3 regions of the Kocuria kalidii genome follow, and region 1 is predicted to be linked to each of the others. Evidence: riboswitches for the same ligand, from Rfam matches in the RefSeq annotation. Region 1 holds a riboswitch; each other region holds the start of a gene.
The links. Region 1 has a riboswitch for S-adenosylmethionine ahead of ACH9D3_RS07330 (PLP-dependent transferase). Riboswitches for the same ligand answer to the same signal wherever they lie in the genome.
Positions count from the first base shown of each region.

Region 1 (6,755 bases):
TCCGGGTCACCGGGTCCTTGGCGATCCACTCCTGCACCTCGGCGTCGTCGCGGTAGCGCGTCGCGTCGTCGGCGTTGGTGTGCGCCTGCATGCGGTAGGTGTGCGCCTCGACGAGGAGGGGCTCGGACTCGGAGCGCGCCAGGTCCACGGCACGGCGCAGCGTGGCGAGCAGCGCCACGAGGTCGTTGCCGTCCACGCGCTCGCCGGCCATGCCGTAGCCGACCGCCTTGTGGGCGAGGCTCGGCGCCGCGGACTGCTGGGACAGGGGCACGGAGATCGCGTAGCCGTTGTTCTGCACGAAGAACACGACCGGCAGCTTGAACACGGCCGCGAAGTTGAGGGCCTCGTGGAAGTCGCCCTCGCTGGTCGCGCCGTCGCCGCACATCGCGAGGACCACGGTGTCCTCCCCGCGCAGCTTCGCGGCGTGGGCCACGCCCACCGCGTGCAGCAGCTGGGTGGTCAGCGGCGTGGACTGGATGCCCACCCGGTGCTCGTGCGGGTCGTAGCCGCCGTGCCACTCGCCGCGGAAGATCGCCATGACCTGCATGGGGTCCACGCCCTTGGTCATGACCGCCACGGTGTCCCGGTAGGTGGGGAACAGCCAGTCGCCCTCCGCGAGGCACAGGGCCGCCGCCACCTGGCAGGCCTCCTGGCCGTGGCTGGACGGATAGACGGCCATGCGGCCCTGGCGGACCAGCGCGGAGTTCTGGTCGTTGACCCGCCGGCCGACCACCAGCTTCTCGTAGGCGTCCAGCAGCACCTCGGGGTCGGGCAGCGGGTACTCGTGGCCGGGGCCGGTGCCCTGCTCCTCGGGGGCGAGCAGGCGCCCGTCCGGGTCGACCATGCGGATCTCGCCGCGGGCCGGGAGCATGTACTGCTCCGGCGTGATGCCGAAGCTCTGGGAGGCCCGGAGGATCGGGTCCTCGGGGGTCTCGACGGTCTGGCTCATGGTGTCCCCTCGGTCGGTCCCCGGTCGCGGGGAGGCAGGAAGGATGGGAAGGCTGGGAAGCCTGAAAACTGGGAGGGCTTCGTCTCCCCAGTATGCGAACAGGCGAGGGTTCGTATCCACGGAGGGGGGAAAGTGCAGAATAGTGAGCAGGTCGGCGTGATCTCCGTGGACGAAATGTCCTAGTGTGGCGTGGAGCACATGCATTCGTCCGACACGCTGCGGACGCTGCGCCCGCCCCCCACCCCGAAGGAGCCCCCCGTGCCCTCGACCCCCGTGCCGCTGGACGAGACCGACCAGAGGATCCTCGCGGAGCTGTCCCGGGACGCCCGGCAGTCGGTGACGGCCATCGCCGCGGCCGTGCACGTCTCCCGCGCCCACGCCTACGCCCGCATCAACCGGCTCCGGGACGAAGGGGTGATCCTGCGCTTCAGCACCGTGATCGACCCGGTGCGGGCGGGCCTGCAGGCCTCCGCCTACGTGACGCTCAAGCTCCGGCAGAACACCTGGCGGGAGCTGTGCGCCCAGCTCCGGGCGATCCCGGCCGTGCAGCACATCGCCCTGGTCGGCGGGAACTTCGACGTCATGCTGCTCGTGCGGGCGGTCGACACCGTGCACCTGCGGCAGGTGATCTTCGAGCACATCCAGCAGCTGCCCGGCGTGGTGGACACCCAGACGTTCCTGGTCTTCGAGGACATCGACACGAGGGCCTGACCGGGGTCCCGCGCCCGCGCCCCGCCGTGACGACGTCATGAAGCGTCACGGTCGTCATCTTCCGACGCAGGGAGACATCCGACTACCTCTGCGCATAGTGTCGTTCCAGCTTCACGAGACGTGACCGCGAAGCTCCGACTTGGTCACGCACCAACCCCATGCTCATCGGGTGGTTCGGATGAGGAAGCGGCCTGCATCTTCCGCGGCGTGCCCACCGGGCCGGTGCGGACGACCGGTGCGGGTAAGAGCAAGCGCACAGGAGCAGCGCCATGTCCACCCCCGTGACAGTCCACGACCTCGCGACCCGGCAGATCCACGCCGGCACCCAGGACGACGTCACCCAGCGCACCCTGACGGTGCCGATCTACCAGACCGCGGCGTTCGAGTTCCCGGACTACGAGGCGGCCCGGCAGATGTTCGCCCAGACGCGGGCGGGCTTCACCTACACGCGCACCGGCAACCCCACGGTGGCCGTGCTCGAGCAGCGCATCAGCGACCTCGAGGGCGGCGCGGGCGCCGTGGCCACCGGCTCCGGCCAGTCCGCCGTGGCCGTGGCGCTGCTGGCCCTGCTGGGCCAGGGCGCCGGCAAGCACCTCGTGGCCTCCGAGAAGCTGTACGGCGGGACGGTGGACCTGCTCACCGACTCCTTCGCGGACTTCGGCATCGAGGTCGACTTCGTGGACCCCACGGCCCCCGCGGCGTGGGCGGCGGCCGTGCGCCCCGACACCCGGGCGTTCCTGCTCGAGTCGATCGGCAACCCGCTGGCCACCCTCCCGGACCTGCCCGGGATCGCCGACGTCGCCCGGGCGGCCGGGGTGCCCGTCGTCGTCGACAACACCCTCGCGTCCCCGGTCCTGTACCGGCCGCTGGAGAAGGGCGCCGACATCGTGGTGCACTCCGCCACCAAGTTCCTGGGCGGGCACGGCAACGCGCTCGCCGGGGCGGTCGTGGACGGCGGGACGTTCGACTGGTCCGCGCGGCCCGGGAAGTGGCCGCAGTTCACGCAGGCCCGCGCCCGCTGGGGCGGCCGGAGCCTGGTCGACAAGTGCGCCGGCGCCAGCCCCTACCTGCACCTGGTCCGGGCCAAGTACGTGCACGACCTCGGGACCACGCTGTCCCCGTTCAACGCCAGCCAGATCCTGCAGGGCACCGAGACCCTCGACCTGCGCGTGGCCCGCCACACGGCCTCGGCGCTGGCGGTGGCCGAGTTCCTCGCCGGGCACCCCGCCGTCGCCCGCGTCCACCACCCCGGCGTGCCCGGGGACCCCGGTGCCGGGATCGCGGCCCGGGACTTCCCCCTCGGGACCGGCTCCGTGTTCTCCTTCGACCTCGCCGCCCCGGACGACGCCGTGGGGCCGTTCATCGACGGGCTGCGGCTGTTCAAGCTGGTCGCCAACGTCGGGGACACCCGCAGCCTCGTGTCCCACCCGGCGGCCATGACGCACTGCCGCCTGACCCCCGAGCAGCGCCGGGCCGGCGGCATCGCCGAGACCACGGTCCGGCTGTCGATCGGCCTCGAATCGCCCCAGGACCTCGTGGCCGATCTCGGCCAGGCCCTCGACACGGTCCTCGAGACCGTCCAGACCTCCCGGAAGTGAGCCCCGTCATGACGTCCTCCACCGAGACCCGCACCCGCCCCCGGGGCTTCACCACGACCGCCGTCCACGCCGGCCAGCAGCCCGACCCGCTGACCGGGGCGGTCATCCCGCCGATCTACCAGACCTCGACCTTCGCCCAGGACGGGATCAACGTGCTGCGCGCCGGGCACGAGTACAGCCGCGGCTCCAACCCCACCCGCAGCGGCTTCGAGGAGCAGCTCGCGGCCCTCGAGCGGGGCGAATGCGGATTCGCGTTCGCATCGGGGATCGCCGCCGAGGACGCGCTGCTGCGCGCGGTGCTGCGCCCGGGCGACCACATCGTGCTCGGCGCCGACGGCTACGGCGGCACCAACCGGCTGATCACCAAGGTCCTCGCCCCCTGGGACATCGGGCACACGGCCGTGGACATCGCCGACCTCGACGACGTCCGGGCGGCCGTGCGGGCGGGGACCACGAAGGTGCTGTGGCTCGAGACGCCGTCCAACCCGCTGCTCGGCATCGCCGACGTGGCCGCCTGGGCGCAGCTCGCCCGGGACGCCGGGGCGCTGCTGGTCGTCGACAACACCTTCGCGTCCCCGTACCTGCAGAACCCGCTCGAGCTCGGCGCGGACGCCGTGGTGCACTCCACCACCAAGTACATCGGCGGGCACTCCGACGTGCTCGGCGGCGCCGTGGTGGTCGGGGCTGCCGAGTGGCGCGGCGTCCCCCTCGCCGAGGCGGTCGGCTTCCAGCAGTTCGCCGCCGGTGCCGTGGCCGGGCCCCAGGACAGCTACCTGGCCGCCCGCGGGCTCAAGACCCTGAGCCTGCGGATGGAGCGCCACCAGGACAACGCGCAGCGGATCGCCGAGTGGCTGCTGGAGCGACCGGAGGTCTCCCGGGTGCTCTACCCCGGGCTGCCCGGGCACCCCGGCCACGCGCTCGCCGCCGCGCAGATGCGCGGGTTCGGCGGGATGCTCTCCTTCCGGCTGGCCGGCGGGGAGGGTGCGGCCCGGGCGGTGGCGGAGGGCACCCGGCTGTACTCGCTGTCCGTGAGCCTGGGCGGCGTGGAGTCCCTGATCTGCTACCCCTCCGAGATGACCCACGCCTCCGTCCGGGGCACTGCGCTGGCCGTGCCCGTCGACCTGGTGCGGCTCTCCGTGGGCATCGAGGACGTCGAGGACCAGCTGGAGGACCTCGAGCGGACGCTCACCGGCGCCACCGCCTGACCCGGCACTAGCCTGGAGCACATGAGCACCGGCACCCCGCAGAACAGCACGCCCCAGGACAGCGCCGCGCAGCACGACGCCCTGCTCGAGCCGCCCGGGCCCCTGGTGGGCACCGACTGGCTCGCCGAGCACCTCGACGACCCCCGGCTCGTGCTCGTGGACGCGAGCTCCACGATGAACCGGGTCGAGGAGGCCATCCCCGGGGCGCTGCTCCTGGACCTGGACGGGCCCTTCTCGGACCCGTCCTCGGACCTGCCGCACACGATGCCCACGGCGGAGCGCCTGACCGCCGCGGCCCGTGCGCTCGGGATCTTCCGGACGAGCACGCTCGTCGCCTACGACGGCAAGGGGGTCTTCGCGTCCGCCCGCGTCTGGTGGATGTTCCGGGCCGCGGGCCTCGACCGCGTCGCCGTCCTCGACGGCGGCCTCCCGGCGTGGGCCGCCGAGGGCCGGCCCACCGCGGCGCACGCCGCACCCCCCGCGGATCCGGGGGACGTCGAGCTCGCGCCCCGCGAGGGGTTCTTCGCCGGGGCGGAGGACGTCGCCCGGGCGCTCGAGGACCCCGGCGCCGGCGTCCTCGACGCCCGTTCCGCCGGCCGGTTCGCGGGCACCGAGCCCGAGCCGCGGCCGGGCCTGCGCCCGGGGCACATGCCCGGGGCGGTCAGCCTGCCGTACACCGACCTGCAGGACGCCCGCGGGCGGCTGCTGCCGGTGCCGCGGCTGCGGGAGCGGATCGACGCGGCAGCACCCGGGGGGCGGCGCATCGTCACCAGCTGCGGCTCGGGGATCACCGCCTGCGTCCTGGCGCTGGCCGCCCACCTGGCCGGCCGCGAGGACGTCGCCGTCTACGACGGCTCCTGGAGCGAGTGGGGACGTCCCGGTCCCCGGCCCGTGGAGGGCCCGGAGGGGATCAGCCCCGGTCCGGGGTCCGGCCCGCAGGGGTGATCCGCTCGGCCGCCTGCTCCGCCTGCTCCGCCTGCTCCGGCTGATCCGCCGCGCCGGGCCCGGGATCGTCCAGCGCGGCGGCCGTGGCGAGGATGTTGCGGGCCATGGACGGGAAGATGAACCCGTGGAAGGGCCACACGCCCCACCAGTAGAGCCGCCCCGGCAGGCCCCGCGGGAAGAAGATGGCCCGCTGCATGTACCGGCTGCCCTCGCCGTCGGGCTCCACGGACAGCTCGAGCCACGCCCGGCCGGGGGCCCGCATCTCGGCGTGCAGGAGCAGCTTGTGCCCCTCCTCCATGTCCTCGACGCGCCACCAGTCCACGTACTCGCCCACCTGGAGGTCCGTGGCGTCGCGGCGGCCCCGGTTCAGGCCGGCCCCGCCCACCAGCTTGTCCATCACTCCGCGGACCCGCCACGCCAGGGACAGGGAGTACCAGCCGTTGCGCCCGCCGATGGACTCGATGACCCGCCACACCTGCTCCGGCCGCGCCGGGCCCGTGCGGCTGCGCTCGTCCACGAACACCGTGCGCCCCGCCCAGTCCGGGTCCGACGGAAGAGGATCCGCGGCGCTCTCGGACGAGCCGTAGTGGACGTCCCACGTGGTCTCCACGGAGTTGTCCTCGATCTTCTTCAGCGCGAGCGCCACGGCACGGCGGTACCCGGCCAGCCCCTCGGGGGGCTGCGGGATGTAGTCGTCGATGTCGTGCTCGTCGGCCACGGCGTCGTGCTGCAGCGACTGGACGAGCGGCACGGCCAGGGCCAGCGGGATCGGCGTGACCATGCCCACCCAGAACCCGGACAGCCGGGGCGCCGGGAGGGGGAGGTGGAAGACGACGCGCCGGCGCAGCCCGGCGACCCGGGCGTAGCGGCGCATGGCGTCCGCGTAGGTCATGACGTCGCGGGAGCCGATGTCGAAGGTGCGGTTGAGCCCCTCCGGCAGGTCCATCGCGCGGACCAGGTAGTACAGCACGTCGCGGACGGCGATGGGCTCGATGCTGTTCGTCACCCAGGACGGCGCCGGCATGATCGGGAGGGTGTCGCCGAGGTGGCGGATCATCTCGAAGGACGCCGAGCCGGAGCCGATCACCACGCCGGCCTGCAGGACCACCGCGGGGACGGGGCTCTCGAGCAGGATCTCGCCCACCCGGACCCGGGAGCGCATGTGCTGGGACAGCTCCTCCCCCTGGGGGTGCAGGCCCGAGAGGTAGACGATGCGCCGGACCCCGGCCCGCTCGGCCGCCCGGACCACCGTCCGGGCCATCTCGGCCTCCTCCTCCTCGAACTGCCGGGAACCGCCCATGGAGTGCACCAGGTAGTACAGGGTGTGGACGTCCTGGCACGCCGCGG
Region 1 covers NZ_JBISWJ010000049.1:2,837-9,591, forward strand. The annotation lists gene ACH9D3_RS07320 (thiamine pyrophosphate-dependent enzyme) at 1-949, opposite strand, end outside; gene ACH9D3_RS07325 (Lrp/AsnC family transcriptional regulator) at 1,208-1,660, shown strand; SAM riboswitch class IV at 1,770-1,891, shown strand; gene ACH9D3_RS07330 (PLP-dependent transferase) at 1,930-3,258, shown strand; gene ACH9D3_RS07335 (cystathionine gamma-synthase) at 3,267-4,463, shown strand; gene ACH9D3_RS07340 (rhodanese-like domain-containing protein) at 4,485-5,408, shown strand; gene ACH9D3_RS07345 (DUF2867 domain-containing protein) at 5,374-6,755, opposite strand, start outside.

Region 2 (6,755 bases), on a different contig from region 1:
AGCTTCTTGCCGTGCTCGTACCAGGTTCGGCCGAGCTCGCCGCCGCCGCGCACGTGCGCCACCGCCCACACCACGCCGCGGTCCAGCAGGGACAGCCGCGAGACCGAGAACGACGGGTCGGTGCTGTGCTCGTAGGAGCCGTAGGCGTACTGCAGCACCGGTGCCGGCACGGAGGGGTCGAGGTCCGCCCGGCGGACCAGGGAGACGGGGATGCGGGTGCCGTCCGCCGCGGTGGCCCAGTCCCGCTCGACCGCGTAGTCCGCGGGGTCGTAGCCGCCGAGCACCGTGGCCTCGCGGCGCAGCAGCGGCTCGGCGGGCAGGGCGGCGTCGTCCCCGGTGGCGCCCGCGGCGAAGACGTCGTAGACGCGCGGGGGCGTCGTGAAGGACGTGTAGGAGAGCCGGACCACGGGGGCGTCGTGCTCCGCGGCGGAGACGCTCGCGGTGTAGAGCTCCTCGGCGAAGGCCGGCTCCGCCGGGGCGGCCTGGGCGGGCGTGCCCAGTCCGGCGAGCGGGAGCAGCCGGACCCGCAGGGTGGTGTCCGCCCGGACGGAGACCACCAGGTGGGTGGACGTCACGGCGCAGCCGTTGACCCGGACGGTTTCCGAGGCCGGCACGACGTCGCGCAGGGCCACCTCCGTCACCGGCCGGCCGAGGTCGGCCGGGTCCATGAGGGAGATGCGGGAGTTCGGGGCGTCGTGGTCGTGGGTCAGCAGGATCTGCTCCCGCCCCTCCAGCAGCAGGGGCTCGGCCTCGTAGAGCACACGGTCGGTGCGGGGCAGCACGACGCGCAGCGGCGCCTCCGGGTCCGCGACCGGCTGGAGGAGCTGCTCGGAGAACTCGGAGCACACGGCCTCCACGACGATCCAGCGCCGGTCCGCGGACAGCCCCGCCCCGAGCCAGAGACCGGGGTCGCTCTCCTCGTGGACGACGACGTCCTCGGCCACCGGCGTGCCCAGCTCGTGCCGGCGCAGCTGGTGGGGACGCCAGGAGTCGTCCACCACGGTGTAGTACACGGCGCGGGCGTCGGGGGTGAGGAAGGACCCGTAGAAGGTGCCGGGGATCTCGTCGGCGAGCACGGCGCCCGTGGTGAGGTCCCGGATCCGCAGCGTGAACCGCTCGTCACCGGTGACGTCCTCGGCCCAGGCCAGCAGCTCCCCGTCCTCGGAGACGTCGAAGCTGCCGAGCGAGTAGAACTCGTGCTTCGCGGCCTCCGCGTTGGCGTCGAGCAGCACCTGCTCCCCGGCCATGGGGATCCCGGGCTCCACGAGGGGCGGCGTCCAGTCGGCGACGACCTCGCCGGAGATCGCCGCGGGGACCCGGCAGAACACCTGGTGCGCTCCGCCCTCCACCGTCCGGGCGAAGTACCACCAGTCCCCGCGCCGGTTGGGCACGGACAGGTCGGTCTCCTGGGTGCGGTCCTTGATCTCCCCGAAGACCGTCTCCCGCAGCCCCGCCAGGTGCGCCGTGGCGGCCTCGGCGTAGTCGTTCTCGGCCGCGAGGTGGCCGAGCACCTCGGGGGAGTCCTTGTCCCGCATCCACTCGTACGGGTCGGAGAACACGTGGCCGTGGAAGGAGCGCTCGGCGGGCTGCTGTCGGATCTGCGGGGGAAGGGCTGTCATGGACCCCATCCTAGGGAAGACGGCCCGGGGCGCGACCCGCCGCCGCTGCCGGGCCGCACCGGTGCTGCGGTGCCAGAATGTGCGCATGAGCACCCCCGCGCACCTCGCCCCGCGACCGCCCGCCTTCGGCTCCACCCGCGCCGACCTGTGGGCGCAGGTGCTCCTGGTGCTCGGGGTGTCCCTGGGCGCCTCGGCGGTCTACGCGGTGCTCTCCCTCGCCGAGGACCTCGCCCGCGGACCGCTGTCCGAGGCGCAGGCGACGATGAACCCGCCGCTGAGCCGGCAGCCGCTGTTCGACCTGCTGCGCCAGCTGACCGGCATCGCCCTGGACCTGGTGCCGGTCCTGCTGGCGCTGTACCTGCTCGCCGGCTCCGCAGGCGCCCTGCGCACGGTGCGCCGGCGGATCGGGCTCGACGCCCGCATGCCCCTCCCGGACCTCGGTCTGGGCACCGTGCTCTTCCTGCTCATGGGGGTGGGGACGCTGGCCCTCTACGGGGCCGGGCGGGCCCTGGGCATCACCGCGGAGGTCACCACATCGGGTCTCGGCGAGCACTGGTGGGCCGTTCCGGTGCTCCTGCTCTCGGCGCTGCGCCACGCCCTGCTCGAGGAGGTCGTCGTGGTCGCGTTCCTGACCGACCGGCTCACCCGCATCGGGTGGGGCTGGCCGGCGGTCCTGGTGGTCACGGCCCTGTTCCGCGGCAGCTACCACCTCTACCAGGGGATCGGGCCCTTCCTCGGCAACGTGGTGATGGGACTCGTCTTCGCGGAGCTCTACCGGCGCACCGGGCGGGTGATGCCGCTCGTCGTCGCGCACTTCCTGCTGGACGCCGTGGGCTTCCTCGGCACCGCGTGGCTGCTGGGCTGAGCCGGCTGCGGCCGGGCACCGGCGTGCCCGGCCGCAGCGGTCTCAGATGGTGACGGAGCCGTCCGGGGTGCTGAAGGTGACGGAGAGGACCCCGGGGGTGCCGGCGGGGTAGCGCCAGTCGACGTCGAGGTCGTCGAGGGCGGTCTCGACCGGGGCGCCCAGCCACTCGGTGACCCGCTCCGGGGCGCCGGCGATCGACATCCCGGCGAGGCCCACGTCCGTGATCCGCGCCTGGGACGGGTGCATCTCCGGGCCGGAGTCGAAGCGCACCATGAACGGCAGCTGCGGATCCGCGATCAGGCCCTTGACCCCGATCTGGTGCCACTCCAGGCACCGCCCGTCCGGGAACACCCGGCAGCCGGGGACGGAGGAACGGCCCAGTCGCCGTTCGAACGGCGCGAGGTCCTCGACCTCGACGACCCAGCCCAGCCAGCCGCCGCCGGCCTCGGAGCGGGCGCGCACGGCCTGGCCGAACGGGGCCTTCACCGCCGCGGGGTGCTCGAGGACCTCGACGACCTCGACGTACTGGTGGTTCGTGAGGGGGAGGATCATGTTGCGGGTGCCGAAACGGGGGTGCACACCGCCCTTGACCGGTTCGATCCCGAGCTGGTCGGCGATCCGCTCGGTGGTGGCCGCCAGGCCCTCCGGGCGGCAGGCGTAGGACACGTGGTCGACTCTCATGGCCACATCGTGGCACCGTGTGAGTTTCGTCTCCAAATCGGCCGGGCCCGGCCACGACGCGGTTCGCTCCCCGGCTCACCTTCCGGTCCGAACTCCGGTCCGCGGCGCGTCCGGCGCCGCGCGGGCCGGGCCGTTCTCGGGAGTCGTGCCCGGCCCCGGCTTGACGCCGCCGCGCCCGAATCCGGACAATGTTGTCCAGGTCATGAGCGCCAGCGTCCAAGCCCCAGCTAGCTGGCCGGCAACCCTCCTCCGCGGTGGGGTGCCCTGGGTGAAGACCAGGCTCCTCGCGACCCGCGAGCGAGCAAGCGCGGGTCCCCGGTGCCCGGCCGTCGCTCGGCCGCACCAGCTCGGCCGGAAACCGGACCCCTGACACCGCAAGGAGTCCCACGGCATGTCCGAGTCCCCCGCTGCCGGCACCGGCGCCCCCACGACCGCACGGCCCACCCCGGACAACCCGGCCGGCTGGTCCTTCGAGACCCGGCAGATCCACGCGGGGCAGAGCCCCGACCCGGTCACCGGGTCCCGGGCCCTGCCGATCCACCAGACCACGTCCTTCGTCTTCCCGGACGCCCAGGCCGCCGCCGACCGCTTCTCGCTCGCCGAGCTCGGCCCGATCTACACGCGGATCGGCAACCCGACCACGGAGGTCGTGGAGAACCGGATCGCCGCCCTCGAGGGCGGCGTGGGCGCCCTGATGGTCAGCGCGGGACAGTCGGCCACGACGTTCGCGGTGCTCAACGTCGCGGGAGCGGGCGACCACGTCGTGGCCAGCCCCAGCCTGTACGGCGGGACCTACAACCTCTTCAAGTTCACGCTGCCCAAGCTCGGCATCGAGACGACGTTCGTGACGGACCCGGACGACCCCGAGGCCTGGCGGAGCGCGGTGCGCCCGAACACCAAGGCCTTCTTCGCGGAGACGATCCCGAACCCGCGCAACGACGTCCTCGACATCGAGACGGTCGCCGGGATCGCCCACGACAGCGAGGTGCCGCTCATCGTGGACAACACCGTGGCCACCCCGTACCTGGTCCAGCCCTTCCGCTGGGGCGCGGACGTCGTGGTGCACTCCGCCACCAAGTTCCTGGGCGGCCACGGCACCGCCATCGGCGGCGTGATCGTGGACTCCGGCGCCTTCGACTTCGGCCGCTACCCCGAGCGCTTCCCCGGCTTCAACCAGCCGGACGAGTCCTACGGCGGGCTCGTCTACGCCCAGGCCCTGGGCGCGGAGGGCGTCTTCGGCGTCAACCTCTCCTACGTCCTCAAGGCCCGGGTGCAGCTGCTGCGCGACCTCGGCTCGGCGATCTCCCCGTTCAACGCGTTCCTCATCGAGCAGGGCATCGAGACGCTGTCCCTGCGGATGGAGCGGCACGTGGCCAACGCCGGGGCGGTGGCCCGCTGGCTGGCGGCCCGCCAGGACGTGCGCTCGGTGTCCTGGGCGGGGCTGGAGTCCTCGCCGTGGCACGAGCGGGCGCTGAAGTACGCGCCCCGGGGCGCCGGGTCGATCCTGGGCTTCGTGCTCGACGGCGGCCGGGAGGCCGGGGCCGCCTTCGTGGACGCCCTCACCCTGCACTCCAACGTGGCGAACATCGGGGACGTCCGCTCCCTCGTGATCCACCCGGCGTCCACCACGCACAGCCAGCTCCTCCCCGAGGAGCAGCTGGCGTCCGGCGTGGAGCCGGGCTTCGTGCGCCTGTCCGTGGGCCTCGAGCACATCGACGACATCCTCGCGGACCTGGAGCAGGGCTTCGCCGCGGCCGCGGCCGCGCGCGGAGGACAGGAGTGACCGTGACGGTCGTGCGGGGCGCCGCCGCCGGGACCGACGTCCGCGAGGACGGGGTGCCGCGCGTGGCCGAGATCGGCACCCTGGAGCTCGAGTCGGGCTTCCGGCTGCCCGGGGTCCGGATCGCCTACGAGACCTGGGGGACCCTCGCCCCGGACCGGTCCAACGCGGTCCTCGTCCAGCACGCCCTCACCGGGGACACCCACGTGGCCACCGGACGGGCCCGCCCCGGCGCCTCCGAGGCCGAGCGCCGCGCCGCGGAGACCGGCGGCTGGTGGGAGGGTCTGGTGGGCCCCGGCGCCGCCATCGACACGGACCGGTGGTTCGTGGTCTGCACCAACATCGTGGGCGGCTGCTACGGCTCCACCGGCCCGGCGACCCCCGCGCCGCCGGAGGTGGACCCCGAGGGGCGTCCCTGGGGCTCCCGCTTCCCGCTGATCACCGTCCGGGACGCCGTGCACGCCGAGGCGGCGCTCGCCGACGCCCTCGGCATCGAGGCGTGGCGCCTCGTGATCGGCGGCTCCATGGGCGGCGCCCGGGCCCTCGAGTGGGCCGTGACCCACCCGGACCGCGTGCGGGCGTGCGCGGTGGTCGCCGCGTGCGCCCGGTCCAGCGCCGAGCAGCTCGCGTGGGGCCAGGCGCAGAAGCTGGCGATCCACCAGGACCCCGACTTCCGGGGCGGGGACTACTACGACGGGCCGTTCCCCGTCACGGGCCTGGGGCTGGCCCGGCGGATCGCCCACATCACCTACCGCTCGCCCGACGAGCTGCACCACCGGTTCGGCTGCTCGCCGCAGGCCGGCGAGCAGGTCATCGACACGCACCCCGGTCGCCGGGGGCGCTACCAGGTGGAGAGCTACCTCGACCACCAGGCGTCCAAGCTCGCCGGGCGCTTCGACGCCAACAGCTACCTGGCCGTCAACGAGACCCTCATGTCCCACGACATCACGCGGAACCGGGGCACCCTGGAGGAGGCCCTGTCCATGACCTCGTGCGAGTGGCTCGTGGCGGCGGTGGACTCCGACCGGCTGTACCTGCCCCGCGAGTCGGACGTCCTGGCGGCCGCCCTGCCTGGAGACGTGCGGCGGCACACCCTCACCTCGCCGTCGGGCCACGACGGCTTCCTCATCGAGGCCCCGCAGCTCGGCCGGCTGCTCCTGGAGACGGTCCTGCACGAGCCCTGAGACCGTGCCCGCCGCACCCGGGTGGCAGACTGGAGCCATGACCGACACCCCCGCGACCGACACCCCCTTCGCCGTCTGGAACAACGACGCCGACGCCCGTCCCGGCACCCCGCTGCTCGTGCTGCTGCACGGCTACGGCTCGCACGAGCAGGACCTCATGGGCCTCGTCCCGGCCCTGCCGGAGGAGTTCAGCGTGGTGTCCCTGCGCGCTCCCGAGCCCATCGACTCGGGCTACCAGTGGTTCCCGCTCGCCGCGGACCTCAGCTTCTCGCTCGACCGGGTGGCGGAGGCCGTGCGGCCCGTCGCGGCCTGGCTGCGGGAGCTGGCCGCCGACCACCCCAGCATCACGCTGCTCGGGTTCTCGCAGGGCATGGCCATGGCCACGTCCCTCGCCCGCCACCTGCCCGGCGAGGTCACCGCGGTGGTCGGACTGTCCGGCTTCGTGGTGCCCGGGGCGCACCCCCTGTTCGCCGACGAGCGGCTGCGGGAGCAGCCGCTGCGGATGTTCTGGGGCCGCGACCCGCAGGACCCGGTCATTCCGCAGGAGCTGGTCGACTCCACGGCCGAGTGGGCGCTCGAGCACGCCGACGCCATGAAGGTGCACTACACCGGGGTGGGCCACGGGA
Region 2 covers NZ_JBISWJ010000087.1:21,279-28,033, reverse strand. The annotation lists gene ACH9D3_RS13045 (S9 family peptidase) at 1-1,619, opposite strand, end outside; gene ACH9D3_RS13040 (CPBP family intramembrane glutamic endopeptidase) at 1,705-2,484, shown strand; gene ACH9D3_RS13035 (VOC family protein) at 2,527-3,165, opposite strand; SAM riboswitch class IV at 3,364-3,479, shown strand; gene ACH9D3_RS13030 (bifunctional o-acetylhomoserine/o-acetylserine sulfhydrylase) at 3,557-4,948, shown strand; gene metX (homoserine O-acetyltransferase MetX) at 4,945-6,129, shown strand; gene ACH9D3_RS13020 (alpha/beta hydrolase) at 6,167-6,755, shown strand, end outside.
Region 2: another riboswitch for S-adenosylmethionine. It lies ahead of ACH9D3_RS13030 (bifunctional o-acetylhomoserine/o-acetylserine sulfhydrylase); the one in region 1 lies ahead of ACH9D3_RS07330 (PLP-dependent transferase).

Region 3 (6,755 bases), on a different contig from region 1:
AGATGCCGCGCCCGCAGATCCGCCGCCCTCCGGGACCCCCGGATCCTCCGCGGCCGCCGCACCGGGACCCCGGGCTGCAGCCGGAGCGGACGACCATGGCCTGGGGCCGGACCCTGATGTCCTTCGTGGTGGTCTCGGCGGTGTTCCTGCGCTGGCTGCCGCAGCACGGCCCGTTCGTGCTGGTGCTCTTCGGCGTGGCGGTGCTCACCGCGGGGGCCATCTACCTCACGCAGCGACCCCGCTACGTCCGCAGCGCCCGCGGGATCGTCGAGGAGCGCACGGCCCCCGAGGCCGGCGCGGTGCTGGCCACCTCGGTGGCCGTGCTGGCCCTCGGCGGCCTCGGCATCTGGGTGGTGCTGGTGCTGGTCTGAGCCCCTCCTCCCGGGCCGCCGCCCCGAGAACGCAGGTGCGGGCGGCCGGGGGCGCGCCGGGACGCGCGCCCCCGCGGGAGCGGGAAGGGCGGGTCAGTCGATGAGGTCGCGCACCACGATGGTGTCGTCGCGGTCCGGGCCCACGCCGATCGCGGACATCCGGGTCCCGCTCATCGACTCGAGCGCCTCGACGTAGGCCCGGGCGTTCGCCGGGAGGTCTGCGAGGGTGCGGCAGCCGGTGATGTCCTCGGTCCAGCCGTCGAAGTGCTCGAGGATCGGCCGGGCGTGGTGGAACTCGGTCTGGGTCATCGGCATCTCGTCGTGCCGGACGCCGTCGACGTCGTAGGCCACGCAGACCGGGATCCGCTCGATCCCGGTGAGGACGTCGAGCTTGGTGAGGAAGTAGTCGGTGAAGCCGTTGATCCGCGAGGCGTGGCGGGCCATCACGGCGTCGTACCAGCCGGTGCGGCGGGGACGGCCGGTGTTGACACCGAACTCGCCGCCGGTGGTGCGCAGCTGCTCGCCCATCTCGTCGAACAGCTCGGTGGGGAACGGCCCGGCGCCCACGCGCGTGGTGTAGGCCTTGATGATGCCGATCGCGCGGGTGATGCGGGTCGGGCCGATCCCGGAGCCCACGGACGCGCCGCCGGCCGTGGGGTTGGAGGACGTCACGAACGGGTAGGTGCCGTGGTCGACGTCGAGGAACGTCGCCTGGCCGCCCTCCATGAGGACCACCTTGCCCTCGTCGAGGGCCTGGTTGAGCAGGTAGGTCGAGTCCACGATCATGGGGGCGAGCCGGTCCGCGTAGTCCAGGAAGTACTCGACGACCTCGTCGACCTCGATGCCGCGCCGGTTGTAGAGCTTCACCAGCAGCTCGTTCTTCTGCCGCAGCGCGCCCTCGATCTTCTGCCGCAGGATCGACTCGTCCAGGACGTCCTGCACGCGGATGCCGAGCCGGCCGACCTTGTCCATGTACGTGGGACCGATGCCGCGGCCGGTCGTGCCGATCGCCCGCTTGCCGAGGAAGCGCTCGCTGACCTGGTCCATCGTCTGGTGGTACGGGGCCACGAGGTGCGCGTTCGCGGAGATCTGCAACCGGGAGGTGTCGGCGCCGCGGGCCTCGAGACCGTCGATCTCCTCGAAGAGGGCCTGGGGGTTGACGACGACGCCGTTGCCGATCACGGGGACGGCGTTGGGGCTCAGGATGCCCGCCGGCAGGAGCTTGAGCTCGAACTTGTCGCCGCCCACCACCACGGTGTGCCCGGCGTTGTTGCCGCCGTTGGGCTTGACCACGTAGTCCACGCGGCCCCCGAGCAGGTCGGTGGCCTTGCCCTTGCCCTCGTCGCCCCACTGGGCGCCGACGATCACGATTGCTGGCATTGAACGACTCTCCTGCCTGGATGACGCGGGACTTTCCCCGCGGGGCCCGGCGGAGGTGCATCCCGGCCGGGCACGACAACGCCCCTGCGTCGGCCCGCTCCCGCCCGCACGCCCGAGGCGGCGCGGCGCCGGCAGGAAAGGACCCAGGGGCTCGTACCGTGCAAGTCTAGCGGCCCGTGACCCGGGGCACGCGTCGGGGCGCGGCAGCGCTCAGGAGTCCTCGCCCGGGTCCCCCTCGGGGCGGCCCGCGGCGCCGGAGTCCGGCGCCGCGCCCGGGCGGTCGGGGTGGACGACGGCCGGGTCGTCGCGCCGCTCGATCTTGCCGGGCCCCGGGCGGTAGAGGCCGAAGTGGTCGGGATCGGCCAGCTCCCAGTCGTCGGCCCAGGTTCGCGGCGGCGCGGTGAGCAGCTCGCCGGGTTCCATCCAGTTGTAGATGTGGGCGTAGGAGCGGGTGGTCAGGTGGTCGACGCGCCGCCGGAGCATCTGCGGCGAGAGCTGCCGCATGTCGCTGCACCCCATCGAGGACATGATCTGCACCGCCTCGCGGACCGTGGCCCTGTGGTAGTTGTGCACCCGGTCCCCCTTGTCCTCCACGTGCAGGGCGCGCATCAGCCGCTTGTCCTGGGTGGCCACGCCCACGGGGCACGTGTTGGTGTGGCACTTCTGCGCCTGGATGCATCCGGTGGCCATCATCATGGCGCGGGCGCTCATCGTGAAGTCCGCGCCCTGGATCATCCGCTTCACGATGTCGGATCCGGAGGCGACCTTGCCCGCCGCACCCAGCTTGATCGGGGGGCGCAGCCCGACGCCGACCAGGGCGTTGTTCATCAGCATCAGGCCCTCGGTCAGGGGCGTTCCCACGTGGTCCTGGTACTCCAGCGGCGCCGCCCCGGTGCCGCCCTCGTTGCCGTCCACGATGATGTAGTCCGGGGCGACGTCCTCCTCGAGCATGGCCTTGCACATGGCCAGCACGTCCACGCGGGACCCGACGCACAGCTTGAAGCCGATGGGCTTGCCACCGGAGAGCTCCCGCAGCCGGCCGATGAAGCGCACCAGCTCCCGCGGGGTGGTGAACGCCGAGTGGCTGGCCGGGGAGATGCAGGTCACCCCCTCGGGGACCCCGCGGGCGCGGGCGATGTCGGCGGTCACCTTGGGCCCGGGCAGCACGCCCCCCAGACCCGGCTTGGCCCCCTGTGAGAGCTTGATCGTGACGGCCTTGACCTCGGGCAGACGGGACTTCTCCCGGAAGGCCTCCGGATCGAAGTCGCCCTCGGCGTCCCGGGTGCCGAAGTACCCCGACCCGATCTCCCAGACCAGGTCCGCGCCGTACTCGCGGTGGAACTCCGTCAGTCCGCCCTCGCCGGTCTCCTGGGCGAAACCGCCCAGGGCCGCGCCCTTGTTCATCGCCAGGACCGCGTTCTTCGACAGCGAGCCGAAGCTCATGGAGGAGATGTTCAGCAGGGACATCTCGTACGGCTGCGTGCAGCCGGGTCCGCCGAGCCGGACCCGCGGGGCCTCCTCCGGGGGCGGCACCGGCGCGGTGGAGTGCAGGAGGTACTCGTAGCCCATCCGGTTCACCTCGCGCTCGGTGCCGAAGGCCTTGTCCCCCATGGTGCCCTTGGCCCGGGCGTAGACCAGGGACCGCGTGTCGCGGTCGAAGGGCTTGCCGTCGAAGTTGCGCTCGATGAAGTACTGCTGGATCTCCGGGCGGATGGACTCCAGGAAGAAGCGCATGTGCCCCAGGATCGGGTAGTTGCGCAGGATCGAGTGCTTCGTCTGGACGACGTCCCACACCCCGACCACCAGCAGCACGAGGACCACCGGGACGAGGAGCCACCAGCCGTTGGACCCGAGGGAGGCGGCCAGGACCAGGAGCAGCGTCAGCACCAGGAGGAGCGCCAGCACCAGGAATCGCATCATGGGTCCGATCGTAGCCGCGCACCGCGTGGCGCACGTCACACCCGGCCGATGTCGTCACGCCCGTCGACCGGGGTCGCGGGGTCCGCGGTCAGGTCCCGTCCCGTGCGGGCCGCCGGGAGAGCAGCTCCTCGAGCCGCTCGTAGCCGTCGGCCATCCCGCTCTCCATGCCGGAGGCGGCCATGCCGTCCCGGGCCTCCTGGGAGGGGTGGACGACGTGGCCCCGCAGCCGGCAGCGGCCGTCCGCGAGCTCGTCGAAGCGGAGGAACTCCAGACTGACCACGTCCGGGTAGCCCCCGAACTCGAAGGTCTGCACGACCAGCTCGTTCTCGCGGACCGTGTGCAGCACGCCCCGGAAGGCGTAGGTGACGCCGTCCGGGCCGGTGTGGTGGTACTCGTAGGCCCCGCCGGACCGGAAGTCGTAGGAGGAGACGTCGATGTTCGTGCCGCGGGGACCGAGCCACTCCCGCAGCAGGGCGGGGTCCGCGTGGGCGCGGAAGACCTCCGCGACCGGGTGGTCGAGCTCGCGCTCGTAGTCGATGTAGGGAAGTCCGTCGGGGACGGTCAGGTGCAGAGGATGTCCCATGGTTCAGTCCTGGGTGTGCTCGCCGCGGTCTGCGGCTCGGGTGTCGAGCACGGCGTCGAGGCGGCGGAACTGCTCCTCCCGGACCAGCCGGTACCGGTCGATCCAGGCGGTGAGCGCCTCCAGCCGTGCGGGGTCCAGGTGGACGGGCCGGCGCTGGGCGTCACGGGTGCGCGTGACGAGCTGCGCCTGCTCGAGGACCTGGATGTGCTTCGAGACCGCCTGCTTGGTGATCGCGAAGGGTTCCGCCAGTTCGGTGACCGTGGCCGGGCCGCGGCTGAGCCGGGCGACGATGCGGCGGCGGACCGGGTCGGCGAGAGCCAGGAAGGCCCTGTCGAGGAGGTCGTCGTCGCCGGGGTCCACGGTGTTTGTCAACTGATTCCTTGATCAACCTGTTGGTTGTCCAAGACTAGATCGCCGGCACGGGCACGGCAAGGGCCGAGACCGGATCGTGACGGGGCAGGCGTCCCCGCCGGTCTGCGGCGGGCTCGCCGTGGACCGCCCCGCGGGACCCCGCCGTCCGTGCTGCGCCGCGTGCCGTGCGCCCGTGCTGCGCCGTGGCGTGCGGCTCGTGCGTCGCCGTGCGTCCGTGTTGCGCCATGTGACGCGGTGGTCGTCACAGTCGGGGCGTCGGCGTCTTCTGCGCGCCCGGACTTGGCCTCGCGGCGGGCAGCCGCTGGAATGGGTCCTGCATCTATCCAGAGCGGCCGAGAGACCTGGCTCGTCGACGCCGCAGCAACCATCCGCGCACCCCGCCACGGGGACGCGGAACGGTGCTCCCGCCAGGACCGATGGAGCTGTCGCTTCCCCCCGGGTCCGCCCCGGGAGGGTTGCCGCCCTCCCTCGGGGTGACCCTTGGAGGAAGAACGTGACACCACGCCCGATCGCCCGGCCGGCGCCGCCGTCCCTGTCCTACGAGCTGTACCCGCCCCGCAGCGCGGCCAGCGCCGACACGCTGCTGCGGACCATCGAGGAGCTCGAGCCGACCCGCCCCGACCACGTCGCGGTGACCTACAGCGGGGACGAGCAGCGCCGGGACAGCTCCCTCGCCCTGCTCGACCACCTCCTGGCCCGCACCTGCCTGCGGCCGCTGGCGCACCTCACCTGCGTCGGCAGCACGCGGGCCGAGCTGGAGGACACCGTGGACACCCTGGTCCGGCGCGGCGTCCGGGGCGTCCTGGCCCTGCGCGGCGACCTGGACCCGGGGGCCGAGCCCGGCGAGCTCCCGAACGCCGGCGACCTCGTGGAGCTCGTGCGCGAGGTCGAGCAGCGCCACGGCGCGGCCCTGGCGGCCGGCCGGCTCGCCGTGGGCGTCGCCGCGTACCCGTCCCGGCACCCGGAGTCCCCGTCGTTCCGGCACGACATCGAGGTGCTGCTCGCCAAGCAGCGCGCGGGGGCGGACTTCGCGATCACCCAGGTCTACTTCCGCCCGCAGCGCTACGAGCGCCTGGTCGCGGCGGCGCGGGCGGCCGGGGTGAGCATCCCGATCGTCCCGGGGATCATGCCGGTCACCGACCCGCGGCGGCTGCGCACCCTGTGCCGTCTGGCCGGCCTGGCGCCCCACCCCGGATTGGCCGCCGCGCTCGAGGACGCACCCGGGCCCGCCGAGCGGCACCGCGCGGGCGTGGCCTTCGCGGCCCGGCTCGCCCGCGCGGCCCTGGACGCCGGCGCGCCCGGGCTGCACCTCTACACCTTCAACGAGCACCGGGCCGCGCTCGACCTGCTCGAGCGCGTGGACCTGCCCCGCGTCCCGCACGTTCCCGTCCCGCTCGACGACCTGCTCGACGACCTGCTGCTCCCCGCCTGAGCACGCAGGTCCCCACCGTTCCGCACGACCCCACGCCACCTTCTCAGGAGACCACCGTGAGCACCCAGCAGACCACGTTCCCCATCGCCGTTCCGCCCGCCGTTCCGTCCGCCTTTCCGTCCGCCACCATCACCGGCTACCCCCGGATCGGCCGCCGCCGCGAGCTCAAGAAGGCCCTCGAGGCCTACTGGGCCGGGCGCTCGGGCCGCGACGCGCTCGAGTCGGCCGCCGCCGAGCTGCAGCTGGCCACCTACCGCCGGCTCGTGGAGCTCGGCCTCGGCGCGCAGGACTCGTCCCTGCCGGCGGCGTTCCCCCTCTACGACCAGGTGCTGGACACCACCGTGGCCCTCGGCGCGGTCCCGTCCCGCTTCGCCGACCTCGCGGACCCCGACGGCCGCCTCGACCTCGACGCGAGCTTCGTGCTGGCCCGCGGCGACGCCGGGCGCGCTCCCCTCGAGCTGACCAAGTGGTTCGACACCAACTACCACTACCTGGTCCCCGAGATCGGCCCGGGCACCCCGTTCCGCGCCACCGCCGACCGGCTCGTGGCCGACGTCCGCCGCGCCGCCGCGCACGGCTTCACCGTCCGCCCGGTCCTCGTGGGCCCGGTGTCCTTCCTCCTCCTGGCCAAGGCCGACGACGACGCCCCCGCCGGCTTCGACCCGCTGCAGCGGCTCCCCGACCTGCTCCCGGTGTA
Region 3 covers NZ_JBISWJ010000044.1:57,082-63,836, forward strand. The annotation lists gene ACH9D3_RS06865 (YidH family protein) at 1-1, shown strand, start outside; gene ACH9D3_RS06870 (DUF202 domain-containing protein) at 3-371, shown strand; gene ACH9D3_RS06875 (adenylosuccinate synthase) at 465-1,751, opposite strand; gene ACH9D3_RS06880 (FMN-binding glutamate synthase family protein) at 1,962-3,671, opposite strand; gene ACH9D3_RS06885 (SRPBCC family protein) at 3,760-4,254, opposite strand; gene ACH9D3_RS06890 (ArsR/SmtB family transcription factor) at 4,258-4,614, opposite strand; SAM riboswitch class I at 4,943-5,049, shown strand; gene ACH9D3_RS06895 (methylenetetrahydrofolate reductase) at 5,120-6,058, shown strand; gene metE (5-methyltetrahydropteroyltriglutamate--homocysteine S-methyltransferase) at 6,115-6,755, shown strand, end outside.
Region 3: another riboswitch for S-adenosylmethionine. It lies ahead of ACH9D3_RS06895 (methylenetetrahydrofolate reductase); the one in region 1 lies ahead of ACH9D3_RS07330 (PLP-dependent transferase).